Regions from separate parts of the Micromonospora sp. NPDC049559 genome, predicted to be linked through region 2. Evidence: riboswitches for the same ligand, from Rfam matches in the RefSeq annotation. Region 2 holds a riboswitch; each other region holds the start of a gene.
What was found. Region 2 has a riboswitch for cyclic di-AMP ahead of AB0J86_RS02030 (NlpC/P60 family protein). Riboswitches for the same ligand answer to the same signal wherever they lie in the genome.
Positions count from the first base shown of each region.

Region 1: linked by a shared signal. The riboswitch ahead of AB0J86_RS16270 (C39 family peptidase) and the one ahead of AB0J86_RS02030 (NlpC/P60 family protein) in region 2 are both predicted to bind cyclic di-AMP.
Region 3: linked by a shared signal. The riboswitch ahead of AB0J86_RS14815 (hypothetical protein) and the one ahead of AB0J86_RS02030 (NlpC/P60 family protein) in region 2 are both predicted to bind cyclic di-AMP.

Region 1 is NZ_JBFAPK010000012.1:174,039-177,433, reverse strand. Features, by position in the region: gene AB0J86_RS16280 (heme peroxidase family protein) at 1-380, shown strand, start outside; gene prcB (proteasome subunit beta) at 576-1,415, shown strand; cyclic di-AMP (ydaO/yuaA leader) riboswitch at 1,607-1,750, shown strand; gene AB0J86_RS16270 (C39 family peptidase) at 2,211-3,056, shown strand; gene AB0J86_RS16265 (TIGR02452 family protein) at 3,258-3,395, shown strand, end outside.
Region 2 is NZ_JBFAPK010000001.1:450,816-454,210, reverse strand. Features, by position in the region: gene AB0J86_RS02035 (peptidoglycan recognition family protein) at 1-1,481, opposite strand, end outside; cyclic di-AMP (ydaO/yuaA leader) riboswitch at 1,713-1,852, shown strand; gene AB0J86_RS02030 (NlpC/P60 family protein) at 2,004-2,897, shown strand; gene dcd (dCTP deaminase) at 3,020-3,395, opposite strand, start outside.
Region 3 is NZ_JBFAPK010000011.1:22,343-25,737, forward strand. Features, by position in the region: gene AB0J86_RS14805 (superoxide dismutase) at 1-441, opposite strand, end outside; gene AB0J86_RS14810 (cation diffusion facilitator family transporter) at 735-1,649, shown strand; cyclic di-AMP (ydaO/yuaA leader) riboswitch at 1,852-1,980, shown strand; gene AB0J86_RS14815 (hypothetical protein) at 1,985-3,034, shown strand; gene AB0J86_RS14820 (cellulose binding domain-containing protein) at 3,097-3,395, opposite strand, start outside.

The DNA of each region.
Region 1 (3,395 bases), on a different contig from region 2:
TGGTCGAACTGGCCAGCGGGCAGCAGATGGCCGAACTGCTCGACGTCGCGCCGCTCAAGCCGGACGAGATCCTGCACGGCGCGGGCGGGGCCACGCTGGACCAGCTCTCGGCCGAGCAGCAGGCGGAGCTGACCGGTAACACGCCGCTGTGGTTCTACATCCTGCGCGAGTCGGAGTTCAACCACGGCCGGCTCGACGGGGTGGGCGCCCGCATCGTCGCCGAGGTTTTCCACCGGTCCATGCAGGGCAGCCGTACGTCGATCCTGCGCGAGCCGGCATGGCGACCGACGTTCGGGCCGGACCGGGAGACGTTCCGCATGGTCGACCTGCTCCTCTTCGCCTTCCAGGGCAAGGCCGAGCTGCTCAACCCGCTCGGGTAGCTGAGCCGCCCCGCGACCGCGTCCGCGCCGGTCACCCGCCCATCCGGTGGGTGACCGGCGGCGGGCCGGGGCGGGGCCGTCCGGCATCGGCCCGCGGAGACGATCTCACTGTATTGTGTGGTTACCTCGCCGGGGCGCTCGCTCGCCCGGAACCTCGGTGGGCGTACGGCGGCCGGGCGAGGCGAGGGGGCGGTCGTGCCAGCGGGTCGTGACAAGTCCGGGCGGTTGCCCGCCGCGTTCGAGGTGGCCGGGTCGTCCTCGTTCACCGAGTTCCTGACCCGGGTGGCGCCCGAACTACTGCCGGGCCGGCGACCGCTGCCGGTCGGCTACGCCGGTGACCTGGCCCCGCACGCGACCACGATCGTCGCGCTGACCACCGCCGAGGGCGTGGTCGTGGCCGGCGACCGCCGGGCGACGATGGGGAACCTCATCGCCAGCCGTGAGATCGAGAAGGTCTACCCGGCGGACGGGTACTCGCTGGTCGGCTTCGCCGGTACGGCCGGGATCGGCATCGAGCTGATCCGCCTCTTCCAGGTCGAGCTGGAGCACTACGAGAAGATCGAGTATTCGATGCTCTCGCTCGACGGCAAGGCGAACCGGCTCGCCACCATGGTGCGCAACAACCTCGGGGCGGCCATGCAGGGGCTCGCCGCGATCCCGCTCTTCGCCGGCTACGACCCGGCCGCCCGTGAGGGCGAGCGGCCCGGGCGGATCTTCGGCTTCGACGTCGCCGGCTCGATCAACGAGGAGTCCGACTACGACGCGATCGGCTCCGGCTCGATCTTCGCGAAGTCCGCCCTCAAGAAGCTCTACCGGCGCGGCCTGAGCACCGCCGAGGCGGCCGAGCTGGCGGTCGAGGCGCTCTACGACGCGGCCGACGACGACACCGCGACCGGCGGCCCCGACCTCATCCGGAAGATCTACCCGGTGGTGATGTCGGCGACCGCCGACGGCACCCGCCGGTTCACCGACGAGGAGACCGGCGCCCTCGCCGAGGCCGTCGTCGCCCGCCGCGCGGAGGCCCTCTCCCGCTGATTGATCACGGTGCGTTTCCGGCCGTGCTGCTACCGTGACGGCCGGAATGCCCGGTTCTCGGCTTCTCCCGGCCCCGCCCAAAGCGGCGTGGGTCACGGTTTTGGCTGCTCAGGAGGGGTTGGCACGGGACGAAGCCGTTCAGTAGTGTCGGCCCGTCCGGTCCGGTGACTGGTCGCCACAGGGGCGGCGCCGGGGCGGACCCGCCGAGTCGTGCTGTGACGAGCCGGGGACCCACCGTAAGTCTGGGGTGAATCCCTCGGGCCAGTGGCCAGAGGGTAGGGCGACTTCCCGTCCGAATCCGTCAGCTAACCCGGTAGGCGGTATCGGAAGGAGAACACCTCGTGCAGTTCCCCCCGGGCTCCCGCCCGACCCCCCGATCTCCCCGTCGTGCCGTGCCCGTACCGCCGATTCCCGCGCCCGTAGCGGGCTCGGAGACCCTGGACCGCTAGGCCACGCCAGCGGCCCCTGGGCCTCGTACGGCTCCGCCGGGCTCGACGACCCGGCATCCACCTGGACACCCCACGGCTCCGCCACGCGCGGAGCGGGTGAGGCGCGCCCCGGCACCGACCGGTGGGCGCCGGCCGTGGTGATCTGAGCCGAACCGCGTACCGGGGGCGGGGGACGACCAGCGGGTTCCCGTGGTCCGCCACGTGGACCGCGCCGCGTCCACCCCAAGCTGGCCTGGCAGAAACGCCGTTCTCGATCTCGGTGCCGCGAGCGCCGTCCGCGCCGGACCCCGTCCGCGCGCCCGGGCCGCGTCGCGCCACCGGACCGCGGCAGATCTGTGGAGGACCGATGAAAGACCGCCTTACCCCGCGATTCAAGCAAGCGATGACCCGTACCCGCTTCCGGGTGGCGGCTGGCTCGGCCGCCGCACTCGCCGCGGCGCTCACCACCGGCCTGCTGGTGACCCAGACCGGTACGCCGTCCACCGGCCACGACGCCGCCGCGGTCTCCGTGGCGGACCTGGCGCACAGCAACGACCAGGCGCTCCGTCTCGACGGCGGCGCCGGAGCCGGCGCGGCGGCGCCCGCGACCAGCGCCCCCGAGCCGGCGACCAGCACCCCGGCGGCGAAGGCCGCCCCGGCCAAGCCGGCGGCCGCGAAGGCGCCGGCGAAGCCCGCGCCGCCCGCGTCGAAGGTGCTCGACTACGACTACCAGGCGCAGATCAACGGCTGGTACTGCGGCCCGGGGGCCACCCGGATCGCGCTCAGCGCCCGGGGCAAGGCGCAGAGCCAGGACGCCATCGCCGCCGCGCTCGGCACCACGATGAACGGTACGAACTCGGCCGAGGACACCACCCGGGTGCTCAACGACGTCCTGGGCGGCAACTTCTACTCGACCACCGCGATCCCGAACGACGGCGCCACCCCGGCCCAGATGGACCAGCTCCAGGCCGACGTGGTGCACGCGGTCAGCAACGGCTACGCGGTGGTCGCCAACATCGTCGGCTCGGCCACGGACACCGACGGCGGCTGGCACAGCTACGACGGCGGTCACTACCTGACGGTGGTCGGCTACCGGGACAACGGCCGTACCGTGCAGATCGCCGATCCGGCCTACGTCAACGGCGTCAGCTCGTACTGGATGACCACCATCGATCTGGCCAACTGGATCGGCACGCGCGGCTACTCCGCCTGACCGGTCACCCTCCCCACGACGGAAGCATCGGCGCGACCCGCCGGTGCTTCCGTCGTATCCGGACCCCGCCAGCGCCACAGCACCGCAACGGGCATCGGCCCCGGCTGCGCGGACGACGGCGGTAAATCCGTGTCGGCCGGAGTGCCCGCCCGGGTAGCCTCCCCGCGTGCGAGATTCGACCACGGCCGTACGGGAGGGCCGGTGAGCGGGCGGCTCCGCGAGATCGCCCGGCAGACCGTCGGGATCGCCGAGCGGGGGAGCTACCGTGCTCCGGACGGGACGGAGATCGACATTGCCGCCGAGGTGGCCGCCGCCGTCGGCGGTACCCGGCATCACCTG
Region 2 (3,395 bases):
TCCGGCCGCAGCCCCAGGTCATTGACGAGCGGGGCGTCGGCGCTCGGCGCGCTGTGCAGGATCACCGAGGAGGAGCCGCGCGACGGGCACGGTACGCCGGCGGTGTCGCAGCCGGTGAAGGCGGGCCGGTTCGTGGCGAAGTCCGGATCGATGGTGACCAGCCCGGTGCGGGGCGTACCGAGGGTCCGGAACGGGGCCTTGAGCAGGTCGAAGTAGTGCGACCAGTCCCAGTACGGGCCCGGGTCCCAGTGCATGCCGCCGACGTTGCCGGGCAGGATGCCGGGGACGTTGTCGTGGCCGATGATGTGCTGGCGGTCCAGCGGGATGCCCAGCCGCAGCGCCAGGTACCGCACCAGCTTCGCCGAGCTGCGGTACATCGCCTCGGTGTACCAGGTGCCCTGCGCGGCGAAGCCCTCGTGTTCGAGGCCGACCGACTTGGCGTTGACGTACCAGTTGCCGGCGTGCCACGCCACGTCCTTGGCCTTGACGTGCTGGGCGATGTGACCGTCCACCGAGCGCAGCGTGTAGTTCCAGCTCACGTACGTGGGGTCCTGCACCATGTTGATGGTGCCGGCGTAGCTGCCCTCGGTGTCGTGGATGACGATGTACTCGATCTTCTGCCGGCCCGGCCGGTCGGAGAGGTCGTGGTTGCCGTAGTCGCCGTCGCCGAACTGCTCGTACGGCGCCGGGATCCACTCGCACGGCAGCTCGGGCGGGCACTCCAGCCCGTCCGGGCGGGCCAGCTCGCGCAGGCCGAGCTTGTCCAGCCAGGACCGGGCCGGGTTCAGGCCGGGGTGCGCGGCGAGCGTGATCCGGTGTCCGTCGTCGGTGGTCCGGCTGGCGCCGTCGCGGATGGTGGTGAAGACCTCGTCCGCGAAGGCCGCCGCCGCGTCCGCGCTGTCGCTGCCGGAGTACCGGGCCACCGCGCCGTACCAGGCCGCGGGGTCGCTCGCGTTCCCGGTCGGTCCGGCCAGGGCCCGCTGGTACGACGAGAGCAGCGCCGCGCCGCCGCGGATGTTGGCGGCCGGGTCGCTTCGCAGCGCCTCCGCCGCGGTACCGGTCAACCGGGCCGCGCTGTCGAGGGTCTGCAGCGCCGCGGCGGGCGGCGCGTCGGCCTCGGGGTGCTGGACGGCGAGCGCCGGGCGGGCGGAGTCGCCGCGCGGGTCCTCGCCCGCGTCGTAGTGGCCCCCGCCGGGCAGGCCGGCGACGTGGCGGGCGTCGGTGAGGTGCATGGGACCGTAGCCGCCGCTGGTGCTGGGGGTGCCGGCGTTGCCGTCCCAGCGGGACTCCAGATAGGAGACGCCGAGCAGGACGGCCTCGGGCACGCCGTACTCGGCGGCCGCGGCGGCGTACAGCTGTTGCCGGCTGTCCACCGGGGTGGCCGCGGCCTGGACGGGTAGGGTCGGCGCGAGCGTCGCGGCGCCGACGAGGGCGGTACTGAGCAGGATTCGCCTGCCGAGGGGGACGTTCGGAGGGTGCATGGGACCTCCATGGGGAATCGACCTACGCCTCACCCTGACCCGACATCTCGGGCCTGGTCAATAGCTGCCAAAGACTGCAACAAAGCCGAAAAAAAGCTTCGCGAAGCGGCACCCTCCGCGACCGGCGCATATACCTAACGAATTGCCCCCCGCGCCGGCTTGCTTTCCGAGAAAGCTTCTCCCTAACCTTGGTGACCGTCGAGCCGTCGGTAGTTCGCCCAACCGGGCGGCCGGCCCGACCCGCCGAATCGTCACGAGCACGAACCGGGGACCCAGGACCACATCGGGGTGAATCCGCGAACCTGCGGTAGGGCGCAACTCTTCCCGCCCGAACCCGTCAGCTAACTCGGTAGGCGGCCAGGGGAAGAAGGAGTACGGACCCCGGTGGCACATACCGCCCCGCGGCCGCGATTCGACCAGCCGGCCTCCGCCGGTCACCGAATCGCCGCGCCGCGCCCGCGCCGGCCTCTCATCACCGCTGCTCTCGCCGCAGCTGCCAGCATCGCCGTCCTGCTCACGGGCGTGACGCCCGCCGTCGCCGAGCCCTCGGTGACCGAGATCGAGAAGCAGATCGACACGGCCTGGAACAAGCTGGAGCCGGTGATCGAGCAGTACAACGCCACGCACGAGGACCTGGTCGCCAAGCAGAAGCAGGCCGACGGCCTCGCCAAGCAGCTCCAGCCCCTGCAGTTGCAGGTGGACCTCGCGATGGGCAAGGTCGGCCAGTTCGCCGCCCGCACCTACATGGGTAACACCACCTCCGCGGTGAACGCGATCCTCAGCAGTGGCTCGCCGACCCAGCTCACCGACCAGCTGGAACTGCTCGCCCACTTCGCCAAGGAGCAGCGCAACGACGTGCAGGCCGCGATGGACCTGCGGGACCAGCTGGCCGCGAAGAAGGCGCCGCTGGACGCGCTGATCGCCCAGCTCGCCAAGACCGACGCCGAGCTCGCGGTGAAGAAGAAGCAGATCAACGCCGAGGTCGACCGGCTGCAGGCGCTGCGGGTCAAGGTCGGCGGCAACGGCGACGGCAACTTCCGGCTGGGCCTCTGCCCCACCGAGTACACCGGCGGCAAGCAGCTCACCGTCGCCAAGTTCGCCTGCGCGCAGATCGGCAAGCGCTACGTCTGGGGCGCCGACGGGCCCGACACGTACGACTGCTCCGGCCTGATGCTCGCGGCCTGGGCGAAGGTCGGGGTCAGCCTGCCGCACAACGCGGCCCGGCAGTACAACACCATGCGGCACGTCAGCCGCTCGCAACTGCAGCCCGGCGACCTGGTCTTCTACAACGGGCTCGCACACGTCGGCATGTACGTCGGCGGCGGGTTCGTGGTGCACGCGCCGCACACCGGGGACCACGTCCGGATGAAGAAGATCGACGACGGCAGCATCGTCGGGTACGGCCGACCGGACTGACCGCTCGACCGTCACACTGACGGCCCCTCCGCCACGGAATCCGTGGTCGAGGGGCCGTTCGGTTTTGTCCTCCCGGCTGCGGGCGCACCGCCGGCGCGGACGGCCCTGGCGGCGCGGGAGGGTCAGCGGGTGGGCCAGGTCCGCCAGTGCTGCCAGGATCGGCTCGGCGTCGGGCCGCGCTGTCCCTGGTAGCGCGAGCCGTAGACGGCCGAGCCGTACGGGTGCTCCGCCGGCGAGGAGAGCCGGAAGATGCAGAGCTGGCCGATCTTCATGCCGGGCCAGAGGGTGATCGGCAGGTTCGCCACGTTCGACAACTCCAGCGTCACGTGCCCGGAGAAGCCCGGATCGATGAAGCCGGCGGTCGAGTGGGTCAGCAGGCCGAGCCGGCCCAGGCTCGACTTGCCCTCCAGCCGGCCCGCGAGCTGGTCGCCGAGCGTGATCACTTCGAGCGTCGAGGCGAGGACGAACTCGCCCGGGTGCAGCACGAACGGCTCGCCG
Region 3 (3,395 bases), on a different contig from region 2:
GAACGGGTAGCTGGCGAGCGTGGCACCGGTGCGGGCGTCCAGGACCCGGCCGTCGCCGCCGGCGCCGCCGGCCACGAAGAGCCGGCCGCGCTGGTCGATCTTCAACCCGAGGGAGGGGGTGCCCGGGCCAGAGTTGATGACGGTACCGGCACCGGTGACCAGGTTCGCGCGGTAGATCGCGCCGGTCGCGCGGGAGCCGAAGTAGGCGTAGGGGGCGGAGCCGATGGCGATCCCCTCGGGCTGGAACCCGTCGGGCAGCGCGAAGGTCCACGGCAGCGGCGCCGTACCGTGCTTCGCGGAACCGGCCGCGACCAGCGCGTACGCCGGAGCGGGCGGGGTCGCGGCCGACGCGGCGGCGGCGTCGGCGGGTACGGTCAGCAGCCCCGCGGCGACCGCCAGCGTGACGGTCGACGGGACGGCGGGGATTCGTCGGTGCGGCATGGGTGAACTCCTTCGAGGCGTCCGAGCCGGCGAGTATCCAACTATGTCACTGTCTCGCGCCGCCCGCCCGTCGCGGGCCGGGGAGCGCCACCGGGTGCGCCGAGCGGCGCGACAGGGCAGCGCGACCGGGTGTGCCGAGCAGCGCGGCCAGGTGTGCCGAGCGGCGCGGCCAGGTGCGGCGCTCGGCACGGCCGCGCCCTCGCCGGGGCGCCCGCGGAACCCCCGACAGTTGCATACATAGCGATGTGAGCATAGATTGGACCGGGCGCGGACCCGCGACGGAAGGTGTGTTGGTGGGAATCGGACACGGCCACGGTGGTCACGGGGCTCACGCGGCCGGGCGGCACCGGGGCCGCCTCTGGGTGGCGTTCGCGCTGCTCGGCACCCTCATGCTGGTCGAGGCGGGCACCGCTCTGGCGACCGGTTCACTGGCCCTGCTCTCCGACGCCGGCCACATGTTCACCGACGTACTCGGCATCGGCATGGCGCTCGCGGCGATCACCGCGGCGCGGCGCGCGGCGGGCGACCCGCAGCGCACCTTCGGCCTCTACCGGCTGGAGGTGCTGGCGGCGCTCGCCAACGCCGTCCTGCTCTTCGGCGTGGCGCTCGCCGTGCTCGTCGAGTCGGTACGCCGCTTCGCCGAGCCGCCCCGGGTGCTCGCCGGGCCGATGCTGGTGGTGGCCGTGATCGGCCTGCTCGCCAACGTCGTCGCGTTCGCGCTGCTGCGCGAGGGCGCCGAGGAGAGCATCAACCTGCGCGGCGCCTACCTGGAGGTCCTCGGCGACCTGCTCGGTTCGGCCGGGGTGATCACCGCGGCCGTGGTGATCACACTGACCGACTGGTGGTGGGCCGACCCGGTGGTCGCCGTGGCGATCGGCCTGTTCATCCTCCCCCGCACCTGGCGGCTCGGCCGGGCCGCCGTACGCATCCTGGTGCAGGCCGCCCCCGAACACCTCGACGTACCGGCCGTGCAGGCCCGGCTCTCGGCGGTGCCGGGCGTGGCGGACGTGCACGACCTGCACGTCTGGACGCTCACCTCCGGGATGGAGGTGGCCTCGGCGCACCTGACCCTCAGGGCCGGCGCGGAGGTGGGGGCGGTGCTGGCCGCCGCGCGGTCGGCGCTGACCGACGACTTCCACATCACGCACGCCACCCTCCAGGTCGAGCCGCGCGCCGCCGCCGGCGACTGCCGCCCGGAGAACTGGTGACCTGAGAACCGGTCACCCGGAGAACCGGTGACTCGTGAACCCGTGACCCGGGCGACCCTTTAGCGGACCCTTAAATCTCTGTCCGCATTGCGCGGTTATGTTGGCATTCATCTTTGTCTTCGACCCGCCAATGCCTGCCTCCGGCCGGCGGGGCCGGTAGGCTCGGCCCCGGCTTCCGCCAGGTGGCGCCTTCCGGCGCCTGCGGGAGCCGCCGCCTAATCGCTTCGCGCGAGCCGGGGAACCACGTTTCCGGGGTGCATCCGCGTCAGCGGTAGGGATCTTCCGTCCCGAACCCGTCAGCTAACCCGGTCGGCGGCTGACGGAAGGATGTGTCCATGCCAACGCTGGCATCTGCACGACGAAGGTACGCGCGGCTGGCCGGCCTGCTGGCCGTGGCGGTCACGCTCGGGATCGCCGGCCTGCCGGCCGGTACGGCCACCGCCGCGCCGGTGCTCGTGGCAGCCCCCACCACGGACGACGAGGGCGGCTCCGCCAGCCTGCGGGAACAGCTCGACGCGGCGAGCAAGGGCTTCCTCGACGCCCAGACCGCGCTGGAGAACTCGACCAAGCGGCAGCAACAGCTCAACGCCCACCTGGAACAGCTCGCCGCCGAGCTGACCGTACGCAGCGGCAACATCGGCCAGCTGGCCGGGGTGGCGTACCGGACCGGGCGGCTCGGCCCCGTCTCGGCCCTGCTCGACAGCGACTCCCCGGACGGGTTCCTGGACCGGGCGACCGCGCTCTCGGCGGTGGCCAGCAACGAGGACCGGGCGCTGCGGGCGCTGCTCGACACCCGCGAGCAGGAGACCCGCGCGAAGGCGGCCGTCGAGGCCGAGATCCGGGAGCAGCGCCGCCAGCTCGACCAGATGGCCAAGCGCAAGCAGCAGGCCGAGCGGGCACTCGCCCTGGCCGGTGGCGGCGGGCCGAGCGCCGGGGTGAGCGGGGCCAGCTCCTCCTCGGCGAAGCCGGCGGCGCGCAACGCCGACGGCTCCTGGCCCAAGGAGTCGTGCAGCGTCAACGATCCCACCACCTCCGGCTGCATCACCCCCCGCACCCTGCACGCGATGAACGAGGCCAAGGCGGCGGGCTTCACCCGGTTCGTCTCCTGCCACCGCAACGGCGGCTCGGGCGAGCACCCCAAGGGGCGCGCCTGCGACTTCGCCGCGCAGAAGAACGGGTTCGGCGGGGTCGCGACCGGCGGCGACAAGACGTACGGCAACAACCTGGCGGCGTACTTCGTGAAGAACGCGAACCGCCTCGGGGTGCTGTACGTGATCTGGTTCAAACAGATCTGGCTGCCGAGCAGCGGCTGGAAGGCGTACCAGAGCGGCAACGGGGACCCGTCCAGCGACCACACGAACCACGTACACCTCTCGGTGGTCTGATCCGGAACGCCCATCGTGGTCCGTCACCCGCGCCGAGCGGGTGACGGACCACGACCGCGTGGTCAGCAGCCGATCCGGGCGCCGCCCACGGCCACGTCGTCGAACCAGAGCGTGTCCGCGCCCTCGCCGTAGCTCTCCCAGCCGATCCGCAGGTCGGTCAGGCTCGGGCGCCAGTTGGCCCGGCCGAGCCACTGCGAGTCCACGTCGTGCGTGGGCGTACCGTCGGCCGTCAGCCCGGTCACCGCGCTACCGTCCACCCAGGTCTGCAGGCGCCCCTGCGTCCCGTCCACCATGAACTCGACGCAGCTCCACCGGTTGGTGGCCAGCGGCACGCTCAGCGCCACCCCGGCCGGGCTCTGTT